One region of the Enterobacter kobei genome, then DNA from elsewhere that is predicted to be linked to it. Evidence: predicted binding sites of a transcription regulator. Region 1 holds the regulator's gene; each other region holds the start of a gene.
The links. Region 1 encodes PhoB, which activates phosphate uptake and scavenging genes when phosphate is short. Its sites were predicted from a motif close to CTGTCATAAAACTGNCNNAT; they were not measured.
Positions count from the first base shown of each region.

Region 2: the regulator PhoB is predicted to act here: its motif matches at 4,638-4,657, upstream of BFV64_RS02610 (esterase-like activity of phytase family protein).
Region 3: the regulator PhoB is predicted to act here: its motif matches at 2,545-2,564, upstream of glpT (glycerol-3-phosphate transporter).

Region 1 is NZ_CP017181.1:994,710-1,005,273, reverse strand. It holds gene phoR (phosphate regulon sensor histidine kinase PhoR) at 1-885, opposite strand, end outside; gene phoB (phosphate response regulator transcription factor PhoB) at 907-1,596, opposite strand; gene sbcD (exonuclease subunit SbcD) at 1,783-2,988, shown strand; gene sbcC (exonuclease subunit SbcC) at 2,985-6,116, shown strand; partial or broken gene mak (fructokinase) at 6,215-7,119, opposite strand; gene rdgC (recombination-associated protein RdgC) at 7,243-8,157, shown strand; gene ppnP (pyrimidine/purine nucleoside phosphorylase) at 8,206-8,493, opposite strand; gene BFV64_RS04710 (AroM family protein) at 8,565-9,242, opposite strand; gene yaiA (protein YaiA) at 9,481-9,672, opposite strand; gene aroL (shikimate kinase AroL) at 9,717-10,241, opposite strand; gene BFV64_RS04695 (YaiI/YqxD family protein) at 10,386-10,564, opposite strand, start outside.
Region 2 is NZ_CP017181.1:537,677-548,240, reverse strand. It holds gene BFV64_RS02625 (carbon starvation CstA family protein) at 1-1,912, shown strand, start outside; gene BFV64_RS02620 (YbdD/YjiX family protein) at 2,009-2,212, shown strand; gene yjiA (GTPase) at 2,223-3,176, shown strand; gene BFV64_RS02610 (esterase-like activity of phytase family protein) at 3,234-4,592, opposite strand; gene BFV64_RS02605 (YfaZ family outer membrane protein) at 5,003-5,548, shown strand; gene BFV64_RS02600 (NAD-dependent succinate-semialdehyde dehydrogenase) at 5,651-7,021, opposite strand; gene BFV64_RS02595 (AraC family transcriptional regulator) at 7,173-7,925, shown strand; gene BFV64_RS02590 (LysE family translocator) at 7,964-8,617, shown strand; gene BFV64_RS02585 (DUF445 domain-containing protein) at 8,621-9,892, shown strand; gene BFV64_RS02580 (DUF2955 domain-containing protein) at 9,889-10,564, opposite strand, start outside.
Region 3 is NZ_CP017181.1:3,235,240-3,245,803, forward strand. It holds gene glpQ (glycerophosphodiester phosphodiesterase) at 17-1,072, opposite strand; gene glpT (glycerol-3-phosphate transporter) at 1,084-2,436, opposite strand; gene glpA (anaerobic glycerol-3-phosphate dehydrogenase subunit A) at 2,689-4,317, shown strand; gene glpB (glycerol-3-phosphate dehydrogenase subunit GlpB) at 4,307-5,524, shown strand; gene glpC (anaerobic glycerol-3-phosphate dehydrogenase subunit GlpC) at 5,521-6,711, shown strand; gene BFV64_RS15545 (nicotinamide mononucleotide deamidase-related protein YfaY) at 6,744-7,943, opposite strand; gene BFV64_RS15550 (YfaZ family outer membrane protein) at 8,037-8,576, opposite strand; gene BFV64_RS15555 (sensor histidine kinase) at 8,706-10,115, opposite strand; gene tctD (transcriptional regulator TctD) at 10,102-10,564, opposite strand, start outside.

The DNA of each region.
Region 1 (10,564 bases):
GCTTAACGTCTGCGCTTCACGCTCCACAACCCGCAGCATCATCGGCACATCTATCGTGTCATTCAGCGCAAGCGTAGGCGCCGCTTCAATCTTCGAGAGCGTCAGCAGCTGCTTCACCAGCCCTTCCATGCGATGCGTTTGCTCGCGCATGGTATGCAGCGCTTTTTCACGCGGCGCACCTTCCAGCGTTTGCTCCTGCATCATCTCCAGATAACCCTGAAGCACGGTCAACGGAGTACGCAGTTCGTGGCTGACGTTCGCAAAGAAATTACGGCGCGCGCCCTCAAGCTGGTGCATTTGGGTGACATCGCGCGCCACCATCAGCCACTGCTTATCGCTGTAAGGCATCACGCGGATTTCCAGATGGCGACCATTATTGAGCTTCAGATTGTGCGGGCGGGTAAAATCACGCTTTTTCAGATACAGCGTGAATTCGGGATAGCGTAAAAGGTTAAGGATGTTCTGACCGTTATCGTCCGGCCAGCGAAGGCCCAGCAGCTGTTGCGCCAGGCCGTTACACCAGAAGATGGTGCCTTCTTCAGTGGTCAGGATGACCGCATCCGGCAACGACTCCGCCCCGCTGCGAAAACGCTTAATCAGGCTTCCCAGCTCGCGACGGCGCTTTTTATTACGCATCTGCATCTGGTGCAGGCCGTACAGCAGGGGCTCCCAGCTGCCGCTGCCCGGCGGTGGGGTCATACTGCGGTCAACCCACAGCCACCAGGAGAGGCGCAGCAGGTTCCAGAAATGCCAGATCAGCAGCCCGGTGACCGACGCCAGCAGAAACCACGGCAGATGTCCGAGAAAGGCCCCAAGAAGGAAGGCCGGAATACAGCATAAGATCAGTTCAAAGACGAGCCTTTTCCATGACAGACGTTCCAGCACGCGTCACACTCCTGTCATTGTTCAGAAACGGGTCGAAAAACGATAACCCGTGCCGCGGACCGTCTGTACCATGCGATCGTGGCCGCTCAGTTCCAGCGCTTTTCGCAGGCGGCGAATATGTACGTCAACCGTCCGGTCTTCGACATACACGTTAGTTCCCCAGACGTTATTCAGCAACTGCTCGCGGCTGTATACGCGTTCCGGGTGAGTCATAAAGAAGTGCAGGAGTTTAAATTCGGTAGGGCCCATATCGAGGGGGTTTTCGCCGGTCATCACGCGGTGCGAGGTAGGGTCAAGGCTGAGTCCCTGCATCTCTATCACCTCTTCCACCGCCATCGGTGAAATACGGCGCATCACGGCTTTAATGCGGGCGACCAGCTCTTTTGGGGAGAACGGTTTAGTGATGTAATCGTCCGCGCCGGTTTCTAATCCGCGCACGCGATCCTCTTCCTCTCCGCGCGCCGTGAGCATCACAACCGGGATGTCGCGGGTGAGTGCCTCACGCTTCAGGTGTTTGATAAACTGCAGTCCGGAGCCGCCAGGCAACATCCAGTCCAGCAGAATCAGATCGGGCCAGGGTTCATTCAGCTGGTTCACTGCGCTGTCATAATCTTCCGCTTCAACCGGCTGGAAGCCATTTTGCTCGAGCACGAAGCACACCATTTCACGAATTGGAGCTTCATCTTCTACGACCAGAATACGTCTCGCCATACTTTGCCCTGTCTTATCTTATTAAGTTACACGTTTGTAATTCGGCGCCATTATGCGTCAGATTTATGACAGATTTATGAAAAACATTACCACGGTAGCGGGCAAACCGTTGTTTTATTACAGCGGTTATTTTCCCTTCTCTGAACGTTTATAATCCTGCTTTCTCATTTTTGCCACGGAACCGCTATGCGCATACTTCACACCTCGGACTGGCATCTCGGTCAAAATTTTTACAGCAAAAGCCGTGCGGCTGAACATGAAGCGTTCCTGAACTGGCTGCTGGAGACGGCGCAGGCCCACGAGGTCGATGCGATTATTGTCGCGGGTGACATCTTTGATACGGGGTCGCCCCCCAGCTATGCGCGCGAGCTGTATAACCGCTTCGTGGTGAACTTGCAGCAGACCGGCTGTCATCTGGTGATAGTCGCCGGTAACCATGACTCCGTGGCAACGCTCAATGAATCCCGCGACATTCTGGCGTTTCTCAATACTACCGTCGTCGCCAGCGCCGGGCATGCCCCGCAGATCCTGAAAAAACGCGACGGTACGCCGGGGGCAGTGCTGTGCCCGATCCCCTTTTTACGCCCGCGCGATATCGTACAAAGTCAGGCGGGACTGTCGGGCACGGAAAAGCAGCAACATTTATTACAGGCCATCACCGACTATTATCACCAGCAGCACGCGGATGCCTGCAACCTGCGTGGCGAACAGCCGATACCGGTGATTGCGACCGGGCATCTCACCACCGTTGGGGTCAGTAAAAGTGACGCCGTGCGTGACATCTATATCGGCACGCTGGACGCCTTTCCGGCGCAGAACTTCCCGCCTGCGGACTACATTGCGCTCGGGCATATTCACCGCGCCCAGGTTATCGGCGGCTGCGAACATATTCGCTACTGCGGATCCCCTATTTCGCTCAGTTTCGATGAAACCGGCAAAGCCAAATCCGTGCATCTGGTGAGCTTCAGCGAGGGCAAACTCAGTGCCGTCGAGACGCTGGAGGTGCCGGTCACCCAGCCGCTGGCGGTGCTGAAAGGCGATCTGGAGGCCATCACCGCTCAGCTTGAACAGTGGCGCGGCACCGCGCTTAATCCCCCCGTCTGGCTGGATATCGAAATCACTACGGATGACTACCTGCATGATATGCAGCGAAAAATCCAGGCGCTGACGGAAGACTTGCCGGTAGAGGTCTTACTGGTGCGCCGCAGCCGCGAGCAGCGCGAGAAAATTCTGTTAAGCGCCCAGCGGGAAACGCTCAGCGAGTTGCGGGTAGAAGAGGTGTTTGAGCGCAGGCTCTTGCAGGAGGATATTGACGACGCGAAGCGCGAAAGACTCAGCGAACTGTTCACCCATACCCTGCATGCCCTCAATGACGAGGAAGAAAACGCATGAAAATTTTGAGCCTGCGTCTGAAAAATCTCAACTCCCTCAAGGGCGAGTGGAAAATTGACTTTACCGCTGAACCCTTTGCCAGCAACGGGCTGTTTGCCATTACCGGCGCCACAGGCGCAGGTAAAACCACCCTGCTCGACGCCATCTGTCTGGCGCTTTATCACGAAACGCCGCGCCTGAGTAAGGTTTCCCAGGCACAAAACGACCTGATGACGCGAGATACCGCCGAGTGTCTGGCGGAAGTGGAGTTTGAGGTAAAAGGCATCGCCTACCGCGCCTTCTGGAGCCAGAACCGGGCACGCAACCAGCCGGACGGCAACCTGCAGGCGCCGCGCGTGGAGCTGGCCCGCTGCGAAGATGGCAAAATCCTCGCCGATAAAGTCACGGACAAGCTGGAGCAAACCGCCGCGCTCACCGGTCTGGACTATGGCCGCTTTACCCGTTCAATGTTGCTCTCACAGGGGCAATTTGCCGCCTTCCTGAATGCCAAACCGAGCGATCGCGCAGAGCTGCTGGAAGAGCTGACCGGCACCGAAATCTACGGCCAGATTTCCGCCATGGTGTTTGAAAAACACAAAGCCGCCCGCAGCCTGCTGGAAAAGTGCGAGGCGCAGGCAGCGGGCGTCGTGCTGCTGAGTGAAGAACAGCAGCAGCAATTACAGCAAAGTTTGCAGGCACTTACTGACGAAGAGAAAACGTTGCTGGCACAGCAGCAAAACCAGCAGAAACATTTTCAGTGGCTTACCCGTCATGATGAGCTTGTGCGCGAGCAACAACGCATCACCGCATTGCAGCAGCAGGCACAACAGGCTCTGACGGACGCTGCGCCTGAGCTGGCAAAACTCCAGCTTGCGCAACCCGCCGCCCAGCTTCGTCCGCTCTGGGCGCACCAGCAGGAGCAAACCGCGCGTCTGGCGCAAACCCAGCAGCGAATTATTGAAGTAAATACTCGCTTACAAGCCAAAACCGCGCTGCGCGCGCGGATCCGTAATAGTGCCCTGCGTACCCACGCCGAGCTTGATACTGAACTGACGGCGCTGGCGCAGTGGCTGGCGGAGCACGAACGTTATCGCCTGCTGGGTCAGGAGATTGCCGGATGGCGCGCGCTCTTCTCACAGCTTAACCGCGATAAAAACCAGTTAGCCACGCACGCTGCGCGGATGACTGAGTTGCGTAACAAGCTGACTGACATGCCGGAAAATACGCTCACGCTGACGGCGGATGAGGTCAACGTGGCAATGGAGCAGCAGTCCCGGTCACGCACGCAGCGCCAGCGGCTGACGTCGCTACACGCTCGCTATCAGCCGCTGCAAAAGCGCCTGCGCCAGAGCAATGAAAGCGTACAGAAAGCTCAGGCGGAGCAGAGCAAACTTAATGAAACGTTGACGCTGCGCCGCCAGCAGTACAAAGAGAAACACCAGCACTATCTGGATCTGAAGGCCCTGTGCGAGCGTGAAGCGACAATTAAAGATCTGGAAAGCTATCGTTCACAGCTTGAGGCAGGCAAACCTTGTCCCCTGTGCGGTTCCTGCGAGCATCCCGCCGTTGAGCAATATCAATCGCTTGAGCTGACGGATAACCAGCGCCGCCGTGATGCGCTGGAAAAAGAGGTGGCCGCGCTAAAAGAAGAAGGCCTGCTGGTGCTGGGGCAGGTTAATGCTCTGGCTCAGCAGATTCAGCGCGAGACGGGCGACGTGCAGACCCTGTCTGAGGAAGAGCAAGCACTCACTAAAGAGTGGCTTGAGATCTGCGCGTCCCTGAATATCACATTGAATATTCAGGAAGATATCGCGCCATGGATAAACGAGCAGGAACACTATGAGCGCCAGCTTTATCAGCTCAGCCAGCGTCTTACCCTGCAAAACCAGCTGAACGAACAGGAAGCGCAGGCGCGCCAGTATCAGCAGCAGCTGACGGCGACACGCCAGACGCTGGAACACACCCTGCTCACGCTGTCGCTTAGCGTTCCCGAAGAGGGGAACGAAGCCGCCTGGCTGCGCGCCCGCGAAGGAGAATTCGCGCAGTGGCAGGAAAAACAAACGCAGCACGGCGTGCTTGTGGAACGCAGCAACGCTCTGAAGCCGTTGCTCGACACACTTCCGGCAACCCACACCGAAGAGACCGAACCGGCCATTCCTGATGGCTGGCGCGCCATTCACGATGAATGCGTATCGCTGCAAAGCCAGCTTACCGCCCAGCAGCAACAGGAGGCGCTGGAGCAAGAGCGCCTGCAACAGTCGCAGACCCAATTCTCCGCGGCGCTCTCTGCCAGCTGTTTTGCCGACAGGGAGGCGTTCATTGCCGCTCTGCTGGATGATGACATCCTCCGTGGCCTCGAACAGCTGAAGCAGTCGCTGGAAAACCAGATACAGCAGGCCACGGCGCTATCCGGCCAGGCGAACCAGCAGCTACAGGCGCATGTTGCGCTGCGCCCGGAAGGTCTCGAGGCCGATGCATCCACTTTGCAAATCCAGCTGCAGCAGCTGGCGCAACAGCTTCGCGAGAACACCACGCATCAGGGCGAGATCCGCCAGCAGCTCAAGCAGGACAGCGACAACCGTCAGCATCAGCTGACGTTGATGCAGCAAATTGAAGAGGCCGCGCGTCAGGCCGACGACTGGGGCTATCTGAACGCGCTGATCGGCTCCAGTACCGGCGATAAGTTCCGTAAGTTCGCTCAGGGGCTGACGCTGGATAATCTCGTCTGGCTTGCTAACCAGCAGCTAAATCGCCTGCACGGGCGTTATCTGCTGCAGCGCAAAGCCAGCGATGCGCTGGAGCTGGAAGTGGTCGACACCTGGCAGGCAGATGCCGTACGCGATACACGCACGCTCTCTGGCGGCGAGAGCTTCCTGGTCAGCCTGGCGCTGGCGCTGGCGCTTTCCGATCTGGTGAGCCACAAAACGCGAATCGATTCGCTGTTCCTGGATGAAGGATTCGGCACCCTCGACAGTGAAACGCTGGATATCGCACTGGATGCGCTCGACGCGCTGAACGCTACCGGGAAAACCATCGGCGTCATTAGCCACGTCGAGGCGATGAAAGAGCGCATACCGGTGCAGATTAAGGTGAAGAAGATTAATGGGCTGGGGTATAGCAGGCTGGACAGGGAGTTTGCGGTGGGGTGAATAAAGGGTCGCTGCGGTCTGGTGCCCTCACCCTGGCCCTCTCCCACAGGGAGAGGGTACAAACATCAAAAACAGCAACTTGCGTTGCTGTTTTGCTTTTATTCCGGCCACAGCCACGCCGCGCCGCGCACGCCGCTGGAGTCGCCGTGGACGGCTTTGCGGATCGGGGTTTCACACTCGCCGCCGAAAACCCATTGCTTCACAAGATTTGGCACCGTGGCGTACAAGCGGTCAACGTTGCTCATCCCGCCCCCCAGCACAATCACGTCCGGATCGAGAATATTCACGACGTGCGCCAGCGATTTTGCCAGACGCATTTCGTAACGGCTCAGGGCCAGTTCAGCCACCGGATCCTGTTCTTCAACCAGACGCATGATTTCATTACCCTTGAGCGGTCGACCGCTCAGGCGGTGGTAATCGGTCGCAAAACCGGTGCCGGAGATAAACGTCTCAATACAGCCCTGCTTGCCGCAGTAACACGGCACGTCGGCGCGGTATTTGAGTTCATCTTCATCCATCCACGGCAGCGGATTGTGCCCCCACTCGCCCGCCGTGCCGTTGCCACCGATGTGCGAACGCCCCCAAACGCCACGCCCGCACCGCAGCCGGTCCCGATAATCACCGCAAAAACGGTCTGCGCCCCTGCGGCGGCGCCATCAACGGCTTCGGAGACCGCCAGGCAGTTGGCGTCATTGGCCAGACGCACTTCCCGGTTCAGACGCGCGCTTAAATCTTTATCAAACGGCTGACCGTTCAGCCAGGTGGAGTTAGCATTTTTAACCACGCCGGTATAAGGGGAGATTGACCCCGGGATACCCATCCCGACGGTACCGCTTTGCCCTGTCGCCTGCTCGGCCATATCGACCAGCCGGGCAATCGTCTCGATGGTCTGGTGGTAATCATCGCGCGGCGTAGGCAGACGGTGGCGGAACAGCTGTTCCCCCTGCTCGCTCAGTGCAATGACTTCTGTTTTGGTGCCGCCCAAATCAATCCCAATACGCACAAGACTCTCCTCATTCTTTTGATTATCAACAGAGTAGAAGCACGCTTCCCGATTAGCAATGCAAGCGATGCGACAATTCGTTATCATGCCCGCTGATTTAACGACAAGGCCGTGGAAATTATCATGCTGTGGTTCAAAAATTTGATGGTTTACCGTCTCAGCCGCGACGTTTCGCTGCGTGCAGAAGAGATGGAAAAACAGTTAGCCGCTTATAGCTTTTCCCCTTGCGGTAGCCAGGATATGGCAAAAACCGGTTGGGTTCCGCCAATGGGTTCACAAAGCGATGCCCTGACCCACGCCAGCAGCACGGGACAAATCATCGTTTGCGCTCGCAAAGAAGAGAAAATTCTGCCCACGCCGGTGGTGAAGCAAGCGCTTGAAGCAAAAATCTTCAAGCTGGAAGCCGAGCAGGGCCGCAAGCTGAAAAAAACCGAAAAAGATTCGCTGAAAGATGAAGTCCTGCACTCTCTGCTGCCGCGCGCTTTTAGCCGCTTTAGCCAGACGATGATGTGGATCGATACCGTTAACGGGCTGATCATGGTCGACTGCGCCAGCGCCAAAAAAGCAGAAGATACCCTGGCCCTGCTGCGTAAAAGTATCGGTTCTTTACCGGTCGTTCCGCTGGCACTGGAAACGCCGATTGAGCTGACCCTGACAGAATGGGTTCGCAGTGGTACTGCGGCGCAAGGTTTCCAGATTCTGGATGAAGCCGAGCTGAAAGCCCTGCTGGAAGATGGCGGCGTGATCCGCGCCAAAAAGCAGGATCTGGTGAGTGACGAAATCGCGGTACACATCGAAGCCGGGAAAGTCGTTACCAAACTGGCGCTCGACTGGCAGCAGCGCATTCAGTTCGTGATGTGTGATGACGGCTCCGTGAAGCGTCTGAAGTTCTGTGATGAGCTGCGCGATCAAAACGAAGATATTGACCGGGAAGATTACGCCCAGCGTTTTGATGCGGACTTTATCCTGATGACCGGTGAGCTGGCGGCGTTAATTCAGAATCTGGTGGAAGGCCTCGGCGGCGAAGCGCAGAGATAACAGGCAAAACACAGGCCGGGTAAGCGTTAGCGTCACCCGGCTTTTTTTTTATTTCAAATAGCGGCACAGATAAGAGGTCGGTTCAGCAACCTGCAAATGAAATTCGCTGTGGCCAGGAACGTTGAAGGCTTCCCCGGCAGCGTAAACTTTCCATTCCGTTTCACCCGGCAGTAAGACGTTCAGCGCGCCGCTGACTACCGTCATCTCTTCCGCTTCGGCCGTGCCAAAGGTGTATTCCCCTTCAGCCATGACGCCCACACTGGCGCGGCCCGTGCTGCTGCTGGTAAAACCAATGGATTTCACTTTACCGGAAAAGTATTCGTTACTTTGAAGCATGAACTGGCCCTTATATTCAGAGATAAAAATTCACTATAGGGGCCATGCTCATTGCCTGTCACGCAAAATCATTACATCAGGAGTTCGGAAGCCAGGCGCGCCATCAGAACATTTGATAACAGCACCGGCACGTCCAGCGCCTTTTGCAATAAATCACGGTGATGCTGATGGAAACCGAGGCAGTCCAGTATCAACACATCCGCCCCTTTCTCCAGTAGCGCCTTCCCGGCAGCGATCAGTTTGGCCTCGCTGTCCCAGAAGGGATTTGCCAGGGCATACAGAGGCGTTTTTTCAAGCACGTGCCATTTTGCTTCCTGGTTGTTCATGAGCTCTTCCATCGGCACAATCACCCCCACCTGATGCCCGTCAACAATAGAGGCCACCAACGGCGGAATGATGCGCATTGGCTCAAGCAAAATCGCATTGCGCGCCACCAGTCCCTTAATGGGGGCGGTACTCATCAGCAAAATAACGTCATAATCTTGATTATCGAGCACTTCTATCACTGCCTGCAGCGAACGCTCAATTTTCTGTCGTGAAACATGCGCCAGTTTACCGTCGCTTAATAACGTCGCCAGGGGCTCCTCCCCCGCCTCAACAGCGTAGTCCTCCATGACCTCTTCCCGGCTCATCTTACCAAGCAGGCTGAGATGCGTGATCTGCTGTTCAGAGACATGCTCGGTTAAAAGCGGTAACACTTCGCTTACAGGGACCACACCAATAGTGAGGATCGCCAACGTTGCCTTCATCGTCTTCGCCTTCCATTACTACAAAATCTTATTACACAGGTACAGGCTCACTACGCTGCACAGTTCGTTTTTTCAACAAAACAGCACCAAGCGTAGCAGGTGATCTGCATCGCGAAATGTAAAGATCACCTGCGGGTAACGGAGTCACCTGTAATAACTAAATATTAACTCCTGCTTAACATTGGCGATGAGTAAAAAGTGTGATTCAGGCACGGTATCGGAGCGTTTAGGAAAACATCTATGACTTTTCGGGATCTTCGTAGCGCCGTTTGGCATCCAGGGCTTCCTGTTCAGTCTCATGTTCACTGATCAGCGAGTCCGGTTTGGGGTGATCGGCACGCAGCTGATACCAGGTCACGGTTTGATCGCCTGTGCCTTTTTCAACGGTAACGATACGTGCTTCGCGCGGATAGGGAGGTCTGGTTGGCATAGCTCATCCTTTTTTTATGTCTGAGCTATCAGTATAGACGGCGGTTAGCTGGCACAAGCCAAACGCAGGGCGGTAATAATCTGAATCACCACCTCTTCCGGTGCCGCAGAAGCATCCACAACGTGGTGCGCCGCTTCACGGTACAGGGCATCACGCTCGGCCAGGACTTCGCTCACCTCTTCGCTGAGCGGTCTGGAGGTCAGCGCCGGACGTTGTCCCTCCTCCGGAAAGGCCTCAAGGCGCCCCACGAGAGCCGAAACCGGCGCGCAGAGATAGATCACAATGCCCTTTTCACGCATAAAATGCCGGTTACACTCGGCGAGAACAATCCCCCCTCCTGTCGCAATCACGGCTGACGGCGTGGTGACCGCTTTCAGCGCGGCCGTTTCGCGTGCGCGAAAGCTCTCCCATCCCTCTTGCTCAACAATGTCCGCGATGGTTCTGCCGGCCTCGGTTTGCAGCCAGTGGTCGGTATCAACAAACTGACGATGACATGCGCGTGCCAGTTCCAGGCCAACGGTGGTTTTCCCACAGCCGCGGGGGCCAACTAAAAAGATGGGTTGGGTCATAGCCAGGTGTTCCCCTTGATGCCGGATGGCTGAAGAGTGTAAAGAAATCATTGCAGAAGATGTGTAGAATACTTTACTGCAAAGCGGTACGGGATGACAACCCTGCGGAAGCCACACTGTACCACAAAGTGACAATAATTATCATTACGCTGTGCGACGCTTCACTTCCAGCAGCCATTTATCCAGTTCGGCAGCAAACTGCTGGCGATCGCGCTGGGACAGGCTGTCCGGCCCTCCGGTCTGCACGCCGCTGGCCCGCATGGTATCCATAAAATCACGCATAGTGAGTTTTTCCCGGATGGTTGAAGGCGAATAACGTTCAC
Region 2 (10,564 bases), 460 kb from region 1:
CTACGTGCCAACCAACCGCTACGTGCTGTTTGGTCACCACTTTGCCGCCATTGCAGGCGCTGGCCCGCTGGTCGGCCCGGTACTGGCCGCGCAGATGGGCTACCTGCCGGGTACCCTCTGGCTGCTGGCGGGCGTGGTGCTGGCGGGCGCGGTGCAGGACTTTATGGTGCTGTTTATCTCCTCACGCCGTAACGGTTCGTCGCTGGGTGAGATGATCAAAGAAGAGATGGGTCGCGTGCCGGGTACCATTGCCCTGTTCGGTTGTTTCCTGATTATGATCATTATCCTCGCGGTGCTGGCGCTGATCGTCGTGAAAGCGCTGGCCGAAAGTCCGTGGGGCGTGTTTACCGTCTGCTCTACCGTACCGATTGCGCTGTTCATGGGCATTTACATGCGCTTCCTGCGCCCGGGACGCGTGGGCGAAGTCTCCGTGATTGGTATCGTGCTGCTGGTTGCCTCTATCTACTTTGGCGGCGTCATTGCGCATGACCCGTACTGGGGCCCGGCGCTGACCTTTAAGGACACCACCATCACCTTCGCGCTGATTGGTTACGCGTTTGTATCCGCCCTGCTCCCGGTATGGCTGATTCTGGCACCACGTGATTACCTCGCGACCTTCCTGAAAATCGGGGTTATCGTCGGGCTGGCTATCGGGATTGTGATCATCAACCCTGAGCTGAAAATGCCGGCGGTGACTCAGTACATTGACGGCACCGGCCCACTGTGGAAAGGCGCGCTGTTCCCGTTCCTGTTTATCACCATCGCCTGTGGTGCCGTGTCTGGCTTCCACGCGCTGATCTCCTCCGGCACCACGCCGAAGCTGATGGCCAACGAAACCGACGCGCGCTTTATCGGTTACGGCGCGATGCTGATGGAATCCTTCGTGGCGATCATGGCGCTGGTTGCGGCGTCTATCATCGAACCGGGCCTGTACTTCGCAATGAACACCCCGCCTGCGGGTCTGGGCATCACCATGCCAAACCTGCATGAGATGGGCGGCGAAAATACCGCGCTGATCATGGCCCAGCTGAAGGATGCCAGCGCCCACGCGGCAGCAACCGTCAGCTCCTGGGGCTTCGTGATCTCCCCTGAGCAGATCATGCAGACCGCGAAAGACATCGGCGAACCGTCCGTGCTGAACCGCGCAGGTGGCGCACCGACGCTGGCTGTCGGTATTGCACATGTGTTCCATAAAGTGCTGCCGTGGGCAGACATGGGCTTCTGGTACCACTTCGGTATTCTGTTTGAAGCGCTGTTTATCCTCACCGCGCTGGATGCCGGTACCCGTGCGGGCCGCTTCATGCTGCAGGACCTGCTGGGTAACTTCGTGCCGTTCCTGAAGAAAACCGACTCTCTGGTGGCGGGTGTGCTCGGCACTGCGGGTTGCGTAGGCCTGTGGGGTTACCTGCTGTATCAGGGCGTGGTTGATCCACTCGGCGGCGTGAAGAGCCTGTGGCCGCTGTTCGGTATCTCTAACCAGATGCTGGCCGCTGTGGCTCTGGTACTTGGCACCGTCGTACTGGTGAAAATGAAACGCACCAAATACATCTGGGTGACCGTCATTCCTGCACTGTGGCTGCTGCTCTGCACTACCTGGGCGCTGGGCCTGAAGCTGTTCAGCACCAACCCGCAGCTGGAAGGCTTCTTCTTCATGGCGAACCAGTACAAAGAGAAGATTGCCGCAGGCGGCGCAGATCTGACCACGCAGCAGATTGCCAACATGAACCATATCGTGGTGAACAACTACACCAACGCAGGTCTGAGCATTCTGTTCCTGGTGGTGGTGTACAGCATCATTTTCTACGGTATCAAAACCTGGCTGAAAGTGCGTAACGCCGAAGGCCGTACGGATAAAGAAACGCCGTACGTGCCGGTGCCGGAAGGTGGCGTGAAGACCTCTTCACACCATTAAAAAAATGGCGGGTGGCGCTACGCTGACCCGCCCTACAACGGTACTTTAGGCCCGGTAAGCGTAGCGCCACCGGGCTTTGTCTTATCAGGATGCATTATGTTTGGTAACTTAGGCGAAGCGAAAAAATACCTCGGTCAGGCGGCAAAAATGCTGATTGGTATTCCGGACTATGACAACTACGTTGAGCATATGAAGACCAACCATCCGGATAAACCGTACATGACCTACACTGAATTCTTCCGCGAGCGTCAGGAAGCACGCTACGGTGGAAGTGGAGAAGGCGGCGTCCGCTGCTGCTAAAGGAGAGAACATGACCCCGATTGCCGTCACCCTGCTGACCGGTTTCCTCGGCGCCGGTAAAACCACCCTGCTGCGCCACATCCTGAACGAGCAGCACGGCTTCAGGATCGCCGTCATCGAAAACGAATTCGGCGAAGTCTCCGTGGACGATCAATTGATTGGCGATCGCGCCACGCAGATCAAAACCCTGACCAACGGCTGCATCTGCTGTACCCGCTCAAACGAGCTGGAAGACGCCCTGCTGGATCTGCTCGACAGCCGCGATCGCGGTGAAATCGACTTCGACCGCCTGGTGATTGAATGCACCGGCATGGCCGACCCCGGCCCGATTATTCAGACCTTTTTCTCCCATGACATTCTTTGCCAGCGCTACCTGCTGGACGGCGTCATCGCCCTGGTCGATGCGGTTCACGCCAACGATCAGATGAACCAGTTCACCATCGCCCAGTCTCAGGTGGGCTACGCCGACCGCATCCTGCTGACCAAAACCGACGTGGCGGGTGACAGCGAGAAACTGCGTGAACGTCTGACCCGCATTAACTCCCGCGCGCCGATTTACACCGTGACGCACGGCGATATCGACCTCTCACAGCTGTTCAACACCAACGGCTTTATGCTGGAAGAGAACGTCACCACGAAACCGCGTTTCCACTTTATGGGAGACAAGCAAAACGACGTGACGTCGATTGTGGTGGAGCTGGATTACCCGGTGGATATCAGCGAGGTCTCCCGCGTGATGGAGAACCTCCTGCTGTCATTTGCCGACAAACTGCTGCGCTACAAAGGGATGCTGTGGATCGACGGCGAACCGAACCGCCTGCTGTTCCAGGGCGTGCAGCGCTTATACAGCGCCGACTGGGATCGCCCGTGGGGCGATGAAGCGCCGCGTAGCGTAATGGTATTTATTGGCATACAGCTGCCGGAGGAAGAGATTCGCGCGGCGTTTGCAGATCTGAAAAAATAACCGCCCTGCTTCCCCTCTCCCCCGTGGGGAGAGGGGAAGGTTGAGGGGTGCCTAAACTTATTTCAACGCCTCCGGCAGCGTCACAATCCACAGCTCACTATCCGACTCAGGCTTCTTCAGCGGCTTCACGCTAAGCGTGGTTTCAACCGGTTTATCATCCAGCGTCAGCTTGCCTTCCGCGTTCACCCGATAATCCTTGAGCTTCTTGCCCTCGACCGGATTTTGCATCGCCACCTTCACGCCAAAGTCATTATCGTTCGCCACGGCAAGCCGTTTGCTGTCGATCAGCGCCAGCCCTTCAGCTTTCTCCTGCTGCCAGCCCAGCGCGCGCAAATCAACGACCTGCGTTTTTGCCGCAAGGGTAATGCCGCGCTGCTTCAGGGTTTTCTCATCATCAAACTCCGGGTACTCGCCCGGCTTGTCAAAGGCGCTCAGGTCGCTCGCTTTGCTGAGGTCCACCTTGTAGATAAGGTTACGCATCCCGTCATTTTTATCGCTTCCCTGCTCAATCAGCAGGATATGCTGGTCATCAAGCGCCACGATGTCGCCGATTTTGGCATCACTGTTTTTGCTGTAGGCCGCGCTGTCGATAGGGTAGCCGTACATCGCTGTTTTGCCGGTCGCCGGGTCGAAGCTCACGAGACGCGTAAACAGCGCCTGCTTTTTGCTTTTACCGTCGATATCCAGCGTACTTTGTACCGCGGCGATAATGCGCCCGTCCGGCATACGGGTCAGGCCTTCAAAGCCCCGGTTCGGTTGACGCCATTTGATAACGTTTGGCAGACCGCCCGCGATCGACTTTTCCCCTTCCGCCGCCTGCGGGCCGTGGATCGCCAGGATTTTCCCTTTACTGTCGACGTTAATCAGAAACGGGCCATACTCGTCGCACAGCCAGTAGCCGCCTTTGCCGTCCGGCGTGATGCCTTCCGTATCCAGCCCGCGGTTGTCACCCTTCAGCGTCTTGAGGGTGTCGCTAAACGCCACCTCATTGGTGGATCCAATCACGCCGCTTTGCAGCGGCAGACCGTTAATCTCGCCTTTATCGTCATGCAGCGGGCGGGCATCCGTCGCTTCTGCTTTACCGTTCTGCACGCGGATGGTCATCAGCAGCGGCGCGAAATCCGGCGTGACAAAAATTTTGGCTTCATTTTTACCCATTTTTGGCGCATCGGCGTTTGGACCGCGATCGGTCACGGTTGCAAAGGTCAGAGCATCGCCCTGCTTACCCGTAAACAGCAGGCCAGAGCCAATGCCCACCGGGAGTCCGTTCGGAAATGCGCTGGCGAACGCGCCGCTGTAGTTGACGTGTGAGCCTTCAGGAAAGCTGACGACATAGCGTTCAGCCGTGGGCTGTGCCGCCAGGCCAGAGAAAGAGAGCGCACAACCAACCAGCACAGGAATGATTTTTCTTTTCATATTGTTAGCATCCAGTAAGAGAAGCCAACAACGTAATGAACAAACGTGTCAGAAAAATGACATCGCAGGGAAAGGCGCCTGCGCGAGAGGACGTGTTTTCACCACCATAAGTGTAAATCTTTGTTGTTTTATGTGATTTTTGAAATATTTTTGGAAATTTCTGGAGCCTCCATTATTACACCTCCAGTCACTATCCCGCCCTCGTTCAGTTTATGTTTAGTCAAAAAACTAAACGGTTTCTAAACGCCTGAAAATCACGCGTTGACTCCCGTTCAATCAAACAAAAACGCAACATTAAATAAATAAAATTTAACAAAACCAGCATAAAACAGCGACTTGCATCACATTTGCAGTCATAAACATCGCTTGTTATGGTGCCTCCAGATTAATTTGATGATGAGGCATGAAACATGAAAAAACTGAATATCCTTCTTCTTTCTGCACTGACAGCCCTCTCTGGTTCCGCACTGGCCATGGGCGGTAGCGTTGAGCAGGGTAAAAACTTTACTAACCTCAATCTGGAAATGGGCAAATCCTCATCCGGCCTGTACGCCGAAAGCAACTGGCTCAAAAACACCGATGACGGTACCCAGACCGGTGGCGTGGGCGCAGGCTACAACCTGGAAGTGGGCCCGGTCATGCTGAACGCAGGCGCGAAGGCGATCTACATCGGCCCGAAAAAAGGCGATAACGGCGTGGCGTTCCCGATTGGTGGCGGCGTAAACGTTGCGCTGACTGACAGCATCCATGTCTATGGCGAAGGTTACGTTGCGCCTGAAGGCCTGAACAACAGCGTGAAAAACTATGTGGAAGCCAACGGGGGCGTAAGCTGGACGCCTGTCACGCCGCTGACCCTGAAAGTGGGTTACCGCCACGTGAGCGTTGATGGCAAAGACGGTCGCCCTGGCCACACGCTGATTGACGGCGCATACGTGGGCGGTGGTGTGTCCTTCTAAGGCTGTATTGCGCGTTTCGCCCGGCGGCGCTACGCTTGCACGGGCCTACGGGTTTTGTAGGCCGGGTAAGCGCAGCGCCACCCGGCAAGAAAGGCGATGACGTTACTTACGCACCACCACCAGCTTCTGGTTCACAAACTCTTTGATCCCCAGATCCGACAGCTCGCGTCCATAACCGGAGCGCTTCACGCCGCCGAACGGCAGCTCTGGCGCGGTATCGGTGAGCCAGTTGATGTACACCATCCCGGTCTCAATCCACGACGCCATTTTCTTCGCGCGCTCGATATCCTGACTGAATACCGCCCCACCCAGGCCATAGTGTGAATCGTTCGCCAGGGCGACGGCCTCGTCGTCGTTTTTCACCACATACATCTGGGCCACCGGACCGAAGAACTCCTCGAAATACGCCGGGTTGTCGCGAGAGATATTCGTCAGAATCGTCGGCTCGAAGAAGCTGCCGTCACGCTGAACAGGTTTACCGCCATAGTGCAGCGTCGCACCGTTTTTCACCGCCTCGTTAACCTGTTTGGTCAGCGTTTCCAGCGCATCTTTAGACGACAGCGGTCCCAGCGTGGTGCTTTCGTCCAGCGGATCGCCGATTTTCACCTGCTTAAACGCCTCGGTGAATTTAGTCAGGAAGGCATTCGCAATCTTTTCATGCAGGATAAAGCGCTTCGCCGCGGTACAGACCTGCCCGGCGTTGTTGAGGCGCGCACTGACCCCCGTCTTCACCGCTTTTTCGAGGTCGGCGTCATCCAGCACCACGAAGACGTCGTTACCGCCCAATTCCAGCGTGGATTTCTTGATGTGCTTCGCCGCCTGTGCGGCCACGACGCTACCGGCTTTTTCGGAACCGGTCAGCGCGGCACCCTGGACGCGATCGTCAGCGATGATGTTCGCCACCTGATCGGACGAGATAAACAGGTTGGTCCACGCCCCTTCCGGCGCACCCGCCTCGCGTACCAGATGGGCAAAGGTCTCAGCGCAGTGCGGTACAATGCTGGCGTGTTTGGCGATGACCGGGTTCCCCGCCGCCAGGTTCGGCGCCAGAACGCGCATCAGCTGGTAGTACGGGAAGTTCCACGGCTCAACGGCCATCAGTACGCCGATGGGGTGATGCTCCACCCACGCTTCCCCAAGTTCAGAGGGATACTTCACCGGCGCCAGGAACTGCTTCGCGTTGTCGGCGTAGTAGCGGGCGATTTGTGCACACAGCTTCACCTCGCCGCGGCTCTGCTCAATGAGCTTACCCATCTCCTGACTGGCAATTTTCGCCAGATCGTCCACGCGCTCGTCGATCAGGTCGGCAAGCTTATGCAACACCGGGAGACGCTGGTTGATGTCGCCTTTCGCCCAGTCAGAATGGTAAAGCGCATCAGCCGCCTTCAGGGCCGCTTCAATATCCGCGTCGGTATGTGAGGGGTATTCTTTGATGAGCTGGTTAGTGGCAGGATTTACTGTCTGATAAGCCATATCGAATCTCCATGTTTTACCGCTTAGGGTATTAAGGGTAGTCAACATGACTGGCTCTGGACGTAAAGTTGGGTATATCCGGACGGTTCCTAATGAAGCGCTGCCAGACGGTTCCCTGACGTGGTATAAAAAACGTCCAGAAGGAGTTCCCATGACCGATACCCGACACATCCTCCAGACTTTTCACCGCGCCTCAGGCCTTGAGCTCCGCAGCACACGGCAGAGCACGCAGGCCTACAAACGTCATTGTCATCCTCAACTCTCTCTTGGCGCGATTGTGGAAGGCCAGACCTGCTGCGTGTGCCATGACAGGGAGTACATCCTTCATCCCGGGGATCTGATTGTGATCCCGGCTTATGCGCCGCACAGCTGCAACCCCATCGCCGGGCAAGCGCGCAGCTACCATATGCTCTATATCGACACCGATCGTCCTCTGGCGCTCCAGGTGATCCGTAACGCTACGTTCTTCAACCACTTCCTTGATATTGTTGAGACAATGTCGCCTGCATCCGTGGACAGGCTGCTTTCTGTCCTTCCCCACCGTGCGGATAACCCTGATGCGCTGCGTTCAACCAGCCAGCATATTCAGCAGGCACTTCTTGCCGATCTGGCTGCACCGCCTTCGCTTGATGAACTGGCTCAACGCTTCTCGCTACGCAAGGAGACGCTGATTCGTACCTTCCGGCAGGACACCGGGCTGACGCCGGGCAGCTTCCTTAATATCTCCCGCGTGGAATACGCCAAAGCACGGCTGCGCGCCGGGGATGATATTGCCGACGTGAGCTACCAGAGTGGGTTTGCCGATCAGAGCCATTTCCATAAGACCTTCGTTCGCTATAGCGCCGCTACGCCGCGCCAGTACGCCACAGGACGATCAATATCAGACAATAATCAGGATACGTAACACCGTAAGGTGATCTCAGTTACGGCTATGAGGTCACTATGGAACTGTTCTTCCCTTCCGCTTTTCTCGCCCTGGCGCTGGCGCATTTTGTTGCGCTGTTAAGCCCGGGTCCGGATTTCTTCTTGCTTGTGGGCTACGCGGCGCGCTACCGACTGCGCGGCAGCGCCGGGCTGTGCCTCGGCATCGCCGCGGGTAATGCGCTCTATATTGTTCTGGTGATTGTCGGCTGGAGCGCCCTGCGCCAGTTTACGTGGCTGTTTACGCTAATCGAACTGTCCGGGGCGCTGTACCTGCAGTGGATTGGCTCGCACCTGGTGCGCAGCCGCCCGCAGACGCTGGCGCTGAATGAAACTCATCAGCGGCTTCCCGCATTGCGTAAGCAAATCCTGCTGGGGCTCGGCTCGGCACTGCTTAATCCGAAGAACGCGCTGTTCTATCTGGCGCTGATGACGGCGTTACTGGGGCCAGACGTCACGCTGCTTCAGCAGGCAACCTGCGGCGTCTGGATGGTGATGGTGGTGCTGGTGTGGGATCTGGCGCTGGTGTCGCTAATGGGGTTGCGAGCGGTGCAACAGAAGCTCAGCCGTGCGCTCGGGTGGATTGAACGCACGGCGGGCGTGGTGCTGATGGGGTTTGGTGGGTGGGTGCTGTGGCGATTTTTGCATTTTCTTCCCGTCTCCCTCTATCCTTAACCCATGGAAAAAATAGCTGAACTCAAACGCGCTAAGCTTCTCGCGCTGTCGCTGCTGCTGGTTGCCGCCGCGGCGTTTATCTTCACTCTGTTCCTGCCGCAGACTTTCTGGGTGCGCGGGGTAAAGGCGATTGCCGAGGCGGCGATGGTCGGCGCACTGGCGGACTGGTTCGCCGTCGTTGCGCTTTTTCGCCGGGTCCCCATTCCGTTTATCGCGCGCCATACGGCGATTATCCCGCGCAATAAAGACCGTATCGGCGACAATCTTGGCCAGTTTGTGCAGGAGAAGTTTCTGGATACCCAGTCCCTGGTCGCGTTAATCCGCCGCTATGAACCCGCGCACATGATCGGTGCCTGGTTCAGCAAGCCTGACAACGCCCAGCGCGTCGGGCTGCATCTGATGCAGGTGATGAGCGGGTTCCTTGAGTTGACCGACGACGGGCGCATTCAGCGGATGCTCAAACGCGCGGTGCATAAGGCCATCGATAAGGTCGATTTCACCGAAACCAGCGCCGTGATGCTGGAGAGCATGACCAAAAACAACCGCCACCAGGTGCTGCTCGATGCCATCATCAACCGCCTGATTACCTTGATTCAGCGCGACAGCACGCGGGAATTTATCTCTGACCAGATCGTCCACTGGCTGAAGACCGAACATCCCCGCAAAGCGATGGTATTGCCCACCGAGTGGCTGGGCGATCAGAGTGCAGAGATGGTATCGAATGCGGTGAACACGTTGCTGGACGATATCAGCCACGACCGCACGCACCAGATCCGTCAGGCGTTCGACCGGGCCACGCTGAAGCTTATCGACAACCTGAAAAACGATCCGGAAATGGCGGCGAAAGCCGACAACATCAAGCACTACCTGAAAAATGACGAGGCGTTTAACCGCTATCTGGGGGAAATGTGGGCCGATCTGCGCCAGTGGCTGAAGGCGGATATGCAAAGTGAAGACTCGCGCGTGAAGCAGCGCATCGCCAACGCCGGGCTGTGGTTTGGCGAAACGCTGACAAACGATGCCAGCCTGCGGGCGTCGCTGAACGAGCATCTGGAGCAGGCCGCGCATCGCGTCGCGCTGGGTTTCGCCGCGTTCCTGACCCGCCACATCAGCGACACGGTGAAAAGCTGGGATGCTAAAGACATGTCCCGCCAGATCGAGCTGAATATCGGCAAAGATCTGCAGTTTATCCGCGTCAACGGTACGCTGGTGGGCGGGACGATTGGCCTGATCCTGTTTTTACTCTCGCAGCTGCCTGCCGTGCTGGGACATTAATCCGCTTTGGGCGGCGCGATGATATAGCGCGTCGCCTCGAAGCGATTCAGGATTAAATGCACCAGAAAGACCATCGTCAGCGTCGCCACCAGCGAAAACGTGACGGAGGTGATGCGATAGAGATCGCTGAACACCAGGTCGCTGTCAGGATGCATGTTCTGCCCGAACATAATGCCGATGGTGGTAATACTGGAAAATCCTACGCCTGCGCCTACTTTCTCCATCACATGCAGACGTGCGCCAAACGCCAGCCCAAGGCCAATCAGCGGCATCATGAGCAGCATATGGCTACTGTGGTCGTAGAGGATGAGCTGGACAACCAGGATATAAAGACAGCCCAATACCACGCCGACCACGCGCCAGATGGAGCTCATCACCGCGCCACGATAGTGCATCGGGAACAGGATCAAAATCCCGGCCATCAGCGCCGAGAGGGAATCGCTTAAGTCACTGATTTGAAAAACGACGAAAATCAGCGTCGCGACGGTGCCGGAGAGCAGCGACTCATGGCGCACGCGGGCATCGTCTTTCTCAATCAATGGCGGCGGCTTGCGGGGTTCCACGTCCGGCAGGAGATAGTTCATCAGCGCGCTCAGGCACACCGCCATCACGCTCGCTTCGATGTTGGAAAACAGCAGCGTGTGCCAGTTGGTGGTGGGGTAGCTCATAAAA
Region 3 (10,564 bases), 2.2 Mb from region 1:
CCCGGCAATTCCAGTGTTAATCCTTCAAAAAACTCACCGCTTTATCCGGGAAATCCGTAAACAACCCGTCCACGCCCGCCTGGTTATACAACACCTCATAAAGCTGATTCACGTCCGTGGCATACGGCGGCAGCTGGTCTGCACGCACGGTATACGGATGGACCTGCATCTTGCTGGCATGCGCCTCTTTCACCATCGCCGTCAGCTTGACGTGACCCGGCGTGGAGCCTTCTGCCACCAGCATGTGGTAATCCGGCCCGATGCCGTCAGCGTACTGCGCAATCTGCTTCATCGCGCCCGGCTTAAACATCCAGTCGTAGTTGTAGTTCACCCACTTCCCGTCTGGCTGTTTCTCCTGGGTTTCATTCCAGTCGGTGTAGGCAATCAACTGCACCAGATTGAGATCCATCCCCATCTTCGGCTCCAGCTCGGTTTTAATGCGCTTCAGCTCGGCGGCGTCAAAACACTGCAGGTAAACTTTGTCCTTCTTGCTGGTGTAGCCGTACTGCTTCAGGACCTCCAGGGTTTTCGCGGCAATATCCTTCCCTTCCTGATGATGGAACCACGGCGCTTTGATTTCCGGGTAGATACCGATATTTTTACCGGTCGAGTGGTTCAGCCCCTGAACAAACTCTATCTCCTCCTGGAAGGTGTGAATACGGAAGTCAGATTTGCCCATCGGGAAACGTCCCGGATAGACCTGTAACTTCTTGCCGTTTTCAATCTCGAACCCTTCGGTAAACTTCAGGGAGCGGATCTCCGCCAGGGTGAAATCAATGGCGTAGAAACGGCCATCTTTACGCGCGCGGTCCGGGAAACGCTCCGCCACGTCCGTTACGCGGTCAAGGTAGTGATCATGCAGGACGACCAGCTGGTCGTCCTTCGTCATCACCAGATCCTGCTCCAGATAATCCGCGCCCTGCGCATAGGCCATTGCTTTCGCCGGCAACGTATGCTCCGGCAGATAGCCGCTCGCGCCGCGGTGGGCAATCACGATTTTATCCGCCGCCAGCGCGGAGCCTGTCATCAGGCCCGCCAGCAGCAGACCGGTGGTTAAATGAGATAATTTCATGGTCATGTTCCTTATTGACGACGCGCCAGCACTTCAGCGTGGTGACGTTTCTCACCGATCATTACGACAATCAACAGCAGTACCGCCAGCACGCTACCGCCAATCATCACCATAAAGCCGCCGTCCCAACCGAAGAAGTCCACGGTGTAGCCCACGATGGCGCTCGCCGCGACTGAACCGCCCAGGTAGCCGAACAGACCGGTAAAGCCTGCCGCCGTGCCCGCCGCTTTTTTCGGTGCCAGTTCCAGGGCATGCAGGCCAATCAGCATGACCGGGCCATAAATCAGGAAGCCGATGACGATCATACAGGCCATGTCTACGCCCGGGTTGCCCGGCGGGTTGAGCCAGTACACCACGGTGGCGATGGTCACCAGGGTCATGAAGAATACGCCTGTTGCACCACGGTTACCTTTAAACACTTTGTCCGACATCCAGCCGCAGATCAGCGTGCCCGGGATCCCCGCGTATTCATACAGGAAGTAGGCCCAGGAGGATTTATCCAGCGCGAAGTGTTTCACCTCTTTCAGGTAGGTCGGTGACCAGTCCAGAATGCCGTAACGCAGCAGATAAACGAACACGTTGGCCACCGCGATGTACCACAGCAGTTTGTTAGGTAGCACGTACTTCATGAAGATCTGCTTCGCGGTCAGCTCTTCTTCGTGCTTCTCGCTGTAATCATCCGGATAGTCGTCTTTATACTCTTCAATCGGCGGCAGGCCGCAGGATTGCGGCGTATCGCGCATCAGCGCGAAGGCAATAATCGCCACCAGAATGGCGCCAAACGCAGGCATGTAGAGCGCAGCGTGCCAGTCGTTGAACCAGGCCATCCCCAGCAGGAACAGCAGCGGCGGAATACCGCCACCCACGTTATGCGCGCAGTTCCACACCGACACAATGCCGCCGCGCTCTTTCTGCGACCACCAGTGCACCATGGTACGTCCGCATGGCGGCCATCCCATCCCCTGGAACCAGCCACAGAGGAACAGCAGCACGAACATAACGGCAATGCTGGAGGTTGCCCACGGCACAAAACCCATGAACAACATCACCGCAGCCGCCAGAATCAGACCGGCGGGCAGAAACACGCGCGGATTCGAGCGATCTGACACGGACCCCATAATGAACTTGGAAAAACCATACGCGATAGAGATCCCCGACAGCGCGAACCCCAGATCGCCGCGTGAAAAGCCCTGCTCCACCAGATACGGCATGGCGAGCGCAAAGTTTTTACGCACAAGATAGTACGCCGCGTACCCGAAGAAGATCCCCAGGAAAATTTGCCAACGCAGACGACGGTATAGCGGATCAATCTCTGCCTCTGGCAGACGCGCCCGATGCGGCGCGGGTTTGAAAATACTGAGCATGACAGCCTCCGTGGCCTTGAATTGAATGAGCAGGTGGCTCGCACCTGAATTCCAGAGCCGGGGATGTTAAGAAATCATGGTGATTGTTACTGTGAATCAACGCACAGATTGTTACAGAAATATGACAGGATGCGCAAAAAAGCGCATGAAATCACGTTTCACTTTCGAATTTCGTGCGTTTATGTTCGAAATCAAACAAACCACAGTTTTCATGTGGCTAAATGATAAAAAAACGAACATTAAGGGAAGACAATGACAATTCACGATCCTCGCTACAGCGATGTGATTATCATTGGCGGTGGTGCCACCGGCGCCGGTATCGCTCGCGATTGCGCCCTTCGCGGATTAAGCGTCACGCTTCTGGAACGCCACGATATTGCCACGGGCGCGACCGGGCGTAACCACGGCCTGCTTCACAGCGGCGCACGATACGCCGTCACTGACGGTGAGTCGGCACGGGAATGTATTGCGGAAAACCAGATCCTCAAGCGTATCGCCCGCCACTGCATTGAACCGACCGATGGCCTCTTTATCACCCTTCCCGAAGATGACCTCGCCTTTCAGGAAACCTTTATCACCGCCTGTAACGCAGCAGGTATTCAGGCGGAGGCCATGGATCCGGCGCGGGCACGGCAGCTGGAACCGTCGGTCAACCCGGCGCTTATTGGCGCAGTGAAAGTCCCGGATGGCACCGTCGATCCGTTCCGCCTGACCGCCGCCAATATGCTGGATGCCCGGGAACATGGGGCGCGCATTCTGACCGGACATGAAGTGACCGGACTTATCCGCGAAGGCCATCGCGTCTGCGGCGTGCGGGTGTTTGATACGCAATACCACGAACACAGCGAGCTGTTTGCCTCCGTCGTCATTAATGCCGCGGGGATCTGGGGGCAGCGCATTGCAGAATACGCTGACCTGTCGGTGCGCATGTTCCCGGCGAAAGGCTCGCTGCTGATCCTCGACCATCGCATCAATAACCATGTGATCAACCGCTGCCGCAAACCGTCTGATGCCGATATCCTCGTGCCGGGCGATACCATTTCGCTGATTGGTACGACCTCAACCCACGTCGACTACAGCGACATTGACTACAACCGCGTGACCGCCGAAGAGGTGGATATCCTGCTGCGTGAAGGCGAGAAACTGGCCCCGGTGATGGCCCAGACGCGTATTCTGCGTGCCTACGCGGGCGTGCGTCCTCTTGTCGCCAGCGATAACGATCCGAGCGGACGTAACGTTAGCCGGGGCATCGTGCTGCTCGACCACGCCGAACGCGACGGCATGGACGGATTTATCACCATTACAGGCGGCAAATTAATGACCTACCGCCTGATGGCCGAATGGGCCACCGATGCAGTCTGCCGCAAGCTGGGGAATACCAAGCCGTGCGTGACGGCAGAACAACCGCTGCCAGGATCGCGTCAGTCCACCGAAAAAACGTTGCAAAAAATCATCTCCCTGCCCGCCCCGCTGCGCGGTTCCGCGATTTACCGCCACGGGGACAGAACGCCGGTCTGGCTCGGCGAAGGTCGGCTGAGCCGCAGCCTGGTGTGCGAGTGCGAAGCCGTCACCGCGGGCGAGGTGCAATACGCGGTGGAGAACCTGACGGTCAAGAGCCTGCTCGATCTCCGCCGTCGCACCCGCGTCGGCATGGGAACCTGCCAGGGTGAACTGTGCGCCTGCCGTGCGGCGGGTCTGCTGCAGCGTTTTCATACCACGACTGCCACCCAGTCGCTCGATCAGCTCAGCGCCTTTTTAAACGAGCGCTGGAAAGGCATTCAGCCTGTCGCCTGGGGCGATGCCCTGCGTGAGAGCGAGTTTACCCGCTGGGTCTACCAGGGGCTTTGCGGTCTTGAGAAGGAGCAACACGATGAAATTTGATACCGTGATTGTCGGCGGCGGGCTGGCGGGCTTGCTCTGTGGCATCAAGCTCACGAAGCAGGGGCTGCGCTGCGCCATTATCACCCGGGGGCAGAGTGCCCTGCACTTCTCGTCGGGATCGCTGGATCTGGTGGACGACACGTACCGCGACAAACTGCCGCCGGAGCACCCGTATCATCGGGTTGGCGCGCAGCATATTGACCGCTTTGCGCTGGAAACCGAAGCGCTGCTGGCTGACTGCGGTGCGCGTCTGAAGGGGAGCGCCAGGCAAAATCATCAACGCATCACGCCGCTTGGCACCCTGCGTTCCGCATGGCTCAGCCCGGAGGAGGTCCCCGTTGCCCCTGTGAGCACAGGACGGGTACGGGTCGTGGGTATTAGCGGCTTTCTGGATTTTCAGCCCCATCTTGCGGCGGCGTCACTGTGTCGCCAGGGCGTGAACGCCGAGACGGCAGAGATAGAACTGCCTGAACTGGATGTCCTGCGCGAAAACCCGAGCGAGTTTCGCGCGGTGAATATCGCCCGCTTTCTGGATAACGAAGACAGATGGCCGCTGCTGTATGAGGCGCTCAGACCGCTCGGTGAAACCTGCGATACGCTGTTGATGCCTGCCTGCTTTGGACTCAGCGATAACCGCCTGTGGCGCTGGCTGTCGGACCGTCTGCCCTGCTCGCTCGGCCTGCTGCCAACGCTTCCCCCTTCCGTGCCCGGCATTCGCCTGCATACCCAGATCCAGCGCCAGTTTGTGGCGCAGGGCGGCGTGTGGATGGCGGGTGACGAGGTGAAAAAAATCACCCTGACGGACGGCGCGGTGAGTGAAATCTGGACCCGCAACCACGGTGATATTCCGCTTCGCGCCCGCTATACGGTGCTGGCAAGCGGCAGTTTCTTCAGCAACGGGCTGCTGAGCAGCCGGGAGGGCATCCGGGAAGCCATTATGGGGCTTGATGTCCGGCAAGGCGCGTCCCGCGCGGACTGGTATCAGAGTGATTTCTTCTCGCCGCAGCCCTGGCAACAGTTCGGCGTGATGGTTGATAACCAACTGCACCCGCAACTGTCCGGTAAGCCCGTCAGGAATCTCTTTGCCATTGGCTCGCTGTTGGGCGGGTACGATCCCATAACTCAGGGGTGCGGTGGCGGGGTCTGCGCCGTCACGGCGCTGTATGTGGCAGAGCAGATTAGCCAGCGCGCGGAGGCGGAACAATGAACGATACCCGTTTTGAAAGCTGCATTAAATGCACGGTCTGCACAACCGTCTGCCCGGTCAGCGGCGTGAACCCGCGCTATCCCGGACCGAAACAGGCCGGGCCTGACGGCGAGCGTCTGCGCCTGAAGGACGGTAAGCTGTACGACGAGGCGCTGAAATACTGTATCAACTGCAAACGCTGCGAAGTTGCCTGCCCGTCGGATGTGAAAATCGGCGATATCATCCAGCGCGCCAGGGCGCGCTACAGCACGCAAAAGCCGTCCCTGCGCGATGCCATCCTCAGCCATACCGACCTGATGGGCAGCGTCTCAACGCCGTTTGCCCCGCTGGTCAATGCCGCGACCGCCCTCAAACCGGTGCGCCAGCTGCTGGATGCCACGCTGAAGATAGACCATCACCGCAGCCTGCCGAAATATTCTCACGGCACCTTCCGCCGCTGGTACAAATCCGTCGCGGCGGAGCAGGCGCAGTACGCCGACCAGGTGGCCTTTTTCCACGGCTGCTATGTGAATTACAACCACCCGCAGCTGGGCAAAGATCTGCTGAAGGTGCTAAACGCCATGGGAACGGGCATTCAGCTACTGAACAAAGAGAAGTGCTGCGGCGTACCGCTGATCGCCAACGGGTTTACCGATAAAGCGCGCAGGCAGGCTCAGAGCAATGTCACGTCACTGCGCGAAGCGATTGTCGATAAAGGTATTCCGGTGCTGGCGACCTCGTCCACCTGTACCTTCACCCTGCGCGATGAGTACCCGCATCTGCTGGACGTGGATAATACCGGCCTGCGCGAGCACATCGAGCTGGCGACACGCTTCCTGTGGCGCAAGCTCGATAGCGGGCAGACGTTGCCGCTGGGGAAATTGCCCCTGAAAGTGGTGTATCACACCCCGTGTCATATGGAGAAAATGGGCTGGTCGCTCTATACGCTTGAGCTGCTGCGGTTAATTCCCGGACTTGAGCTGACGGTGCTGGATTCGCGCTGCTGCGGGATTGCGGGAACCTACGGCTTTAAGCGCGAAAACTACGCAACCTCCCAGGCGATTGGCGCCCCGCTGTTCCGACAGATCGAAGAGAGCGGCGCGGATATCGTGGTGACCGACTGCGAAACCTGTAAATGGCAGATCGAGATGTCCACCAGCAAGCGCTGTGAGCATCCGATTACCCTGTTGGCGAACGCGCTGGGCTGAACATGGCCGGGGCGAACGCCCCGGCACAAACATTACTCGACGAACAGCGACTCAACAACGTTAATCCAGCCGTGCTCGCTGGCGACCTCTTTGCCATTGAGCCAGCGGCGCAGCATATTCAGCGCCATCATGGCGCAGACTTCCTGACGCACCGCCAGACTGTGGCGAGTGATGCTCATTTTGACCCTCAGAGCCCAGGTCCCCTCCGGCGTCGCCAGCGCGACGTTAAGGTGTTCCTCATCCAGCCCACCCACGAACAGCGCCAGACCGGCAAAATGTTTAACCCGTCGCTCCGAGGCCCAGCGGGCGGTTTGCGCCAGGGTCTCCTGCTGGAACGGCACCACTTCGCTGGCCAGCAGCGGCGCGCTGGCGCGCGACAATTGCAGCGCCAGCAGGCCACCGGTGAACTGCTCGCTTAAGGTCACGCTCAGCTGACGATCCTGCAGGTGCTTCGCAATCTGCGCAGGCAACCCCTCCGTCCCTTCAAAGATCAGGCTTTCGCCCGCCACGCGCTGCACTTCGGGCCACAGGGCCAGCATCGCCGCTTTCTGCGTCGCCGGTCCTGTCAGCTTGAGCTCAATGATCGGCATAGAGGAGCGATAGCCCATGGACACGCCCGGCGGCAATTGCAGGTGGTCAAGACTCTGGGCCAGATCGCTTTCAGAACGGCCAAACGTGGTCAGTCGCAGGCACAGCGGAGGTTCAGGCAGGGTAAAACGGTCGCGAAGGCGCGGCAGGATCTTCTGCTCAACCATCACTTTAAATTCGGAAGGTACGCCGGGCGTGAAGAACATCAGGCAACGGTTCAGCTGCAGGGCAAACCCGCACGCGGTGCCGACCGGGTTATCAACCAGCTCAGCACTGGCGGGGATTTCAGCTTGCTTGCGGTTGCTGGGGGCCATAACGCGGCCACGTTCGGAGAAAAAGCGTTCCATCTGTGAAAGCCATGCCTCATGCAGCACCAGCCCTTCACCTTTTGCGGTTGCGGCGGCCAGCGCGCTGAGATCGTCACTGGTAGGACCGAGTCCGCCATTCACGATCAGCACATCGCAGTGTTCGCTCCGCTCACGCAGAATGCTGACCAGCGACTCAAGATTGTCGCCTACCGTATTGCGACGCGTTAACGGTAATCCTTGCTCAAAGAAAAGATCGGCAAGCCAGGCAGCATTGGTATCAATAATTTGTCCATGCAGCACTTCGTCGCCGGTGGATAACATCTCCACGTTAATCATTGTGTTCTCCCGCTTATTTGGTGAAAACACTATAGCGCAAACGCGGGAGGGAGAAGAGAGAAACTGGCGCGACGGAACGCCGCGCCGACAGGATTAGAAGCCTGCGCTTACGCCCACATAGGGACCGTCGGCCAGCGCGTTGTCGCGGTTGCCGTCTTTGCCCGCCAGGTTCAGGTAGCGATAGCCCGCCTCGATGGTAATCGGACGCATGATGGTCCAGCGCGCGCCGGCGTTGGCTTCTTCATAGCTGTCGATACCGCTGGAGAGCGAGTCCGGAGAGTAGTAATACTCGCCAAACAGACCGAAGCTGTCGCCAATTTTCCACTGCAGGCCGCCACCCACCGCTGCCGCATACCCTTCGTCACCGTCGTTCGGGTTGGTATAGATACCTTTACCGCCGACGGTCGCCAGGAATGGACCAAGAGGAATGTTCAGACCCAGACCGAGGCTTGCCGCATCGCCGTCGTCATCGTTATGCGTCCAGCCACCGGTCATCGCCAGACCGGAAGTCTCTGTTCCCAGGCCAAAGCCCAGGTGGGTATAGTCCTGACCCGCCGAGCCGTTGAAGCTGATGGCGTTAGCCGCCGCAGATACAACCATCAGGCCGAAGCCCAGTAATGCCACTTTTTTCATTGTCATGATCCCGCGCAATTTTATAGAGAAGTCCCAAAACCGCGAGATTTTAACCTGAGTCTCCCGGGGATCAAGCACTCTGCGTGCGGCGGGGGGGAAGATTGTAACGATTTGAAACTTGCGGCTTTTTTATGCAAGCAACAGAAAGCGCATTTTGACACACAGGCCACCCAGGGATTCACTGCGGTTGAGTTGCAAATGGCTGCGGTGCAGCCGGGCAATGTCACCCGCCAGTGCCAGCCCGATCCCGGAACCGGCAGCGTCCCCAACGTTGTCCAGGCGGTGGAAAGGGAGCATTGCCTGGTGAATTTGATCCTCTTCAATGCCGGGGCCGCTGTCTTCAACGCGCAGCTCAACGGCACCGGCCTCCGCGCGCAGGAAAACGGTCACGGTCCCGCCTGCTGGCGTATATTTAATCGCGTTCTCCAGCAGGTTAGCGCACAGTTCGCCCAGTAGGACGTCATCGCCTTCGATCATGACCGGCTGCTCCACACCGTCGTAACCCAGATCGATCCCTTTGCTCCGCGCCTGCGCCAGTCGGGAGAAGCAGCAGTTCTGCACCACCTGAACCAGATCCACAGGCGAGAACTGACGATCGCCCTGCTCTCTCCCCTTCACCGCCGAAAGCTGCAACAGCCGCTCGGTGAGTACGATAGTCTCATCCAGCGTGGCGTTCATTGCCCGCAGACTCTCCTGCCACAAAGCGGGATCCTGGCGAGTAAGCGCGACAGACACCTGTGTTTTAAGTACCGCCAGTGGCGTTTTGAGCTGGTGCGATGCATCCGCGTTGAAACGTTCCTGACGCGAAAGCACGCCGCGCAGACGGTCGATATAGCGGTTAAAAGCCACAATCAGCAGCCGGGTCTCGGACCAGGGCAGCAGCTCCGGCAGCGGTGCCAGCAGGCCCGGCTCGCGCCGCACCATCAGCGAGGAGAGCTGGCGCATCGGGCGCAACACGCGGCGCAGCATCCAGGCGGTTAGCACCAGCGTCAGCAGCACCAGCAGCCCCTGCGAAACCCAGGATGAAAAGAGCAACTGGCTGGCGAGATAGCGGCGTGACTGGAGCGTCTCCGCAACGTAAATTTCCGCCATGCCAAAAATAGAATCTTGATTCACGGGCTGCAGCAGACGCGCCACCCGAATCGCCTGCCCGCGATATTCGGTATGGTAAAACCACGCCAGCGCGGGGTAGAGCGTGGTACGCGACGTTGCAGGCGGCATCTTCGGCAGATCGTCATAGCCGGAGATCACCCGCCCGTCGGGGTCGACCACCTTGTAATAGAGCCGGTCGTTCATGTTGAGCTCAAAGCTATCAAGCACCACCCAGGGCACGTCCACCGCCAGCTTGCCGTCGCGCACCTCCAGTCGTTCCGAGATGGTGCGGGCAGAGGATAACAGCGTGCGGTCGTAAGCCTGCGTGGCCGCCTGCAACGCGCTGACGTAGCTGTTAAAGGCTGACAATCCCCACAGCAACAGTAGCGGCAGGCCAAGAAAAAGCAGCAGTTGCAGGTAGAGCGACTGCGGCTTAAACCCTCTCATCGCCGCACTCCAGCACGTATCCCAGCCCCCGCAACGTGGTGATCCGCACGCCGCTGCCGGTGAGCTTCTTTCGCAGGCGGTGAATATAAAGATCGATACTTTCAGGGCTGACGTCGTCGTTCAGGCTGAACACCTGGTCAAAAAGCTGCTGCCGCGAAACCGGACGGGTGCGGCGGTGCATCAGCACTTTCAGCAGAGAGAGCTCGCGCGGCGTCAGGGAAAGCGGTTCATCGCGGAGCAGGAAAAAGCCCTCGTCGTCATACTCCAGCTCCCCAAGACGCTGGCGTTCCTGCGTGCGCCCCTCGCTTCTGCGCAACAGGGCACGCAGCCGGGCGTCAAGCTCCTCCAGCTCAAACGGTTTTGGCAGATAATCATCCGCCCCGGCGTTCAGGCCCTTTACCCGGTCCGCCACGTTGCTGCGCGCAGTCAGGAACAGGACGGGCAGCGTC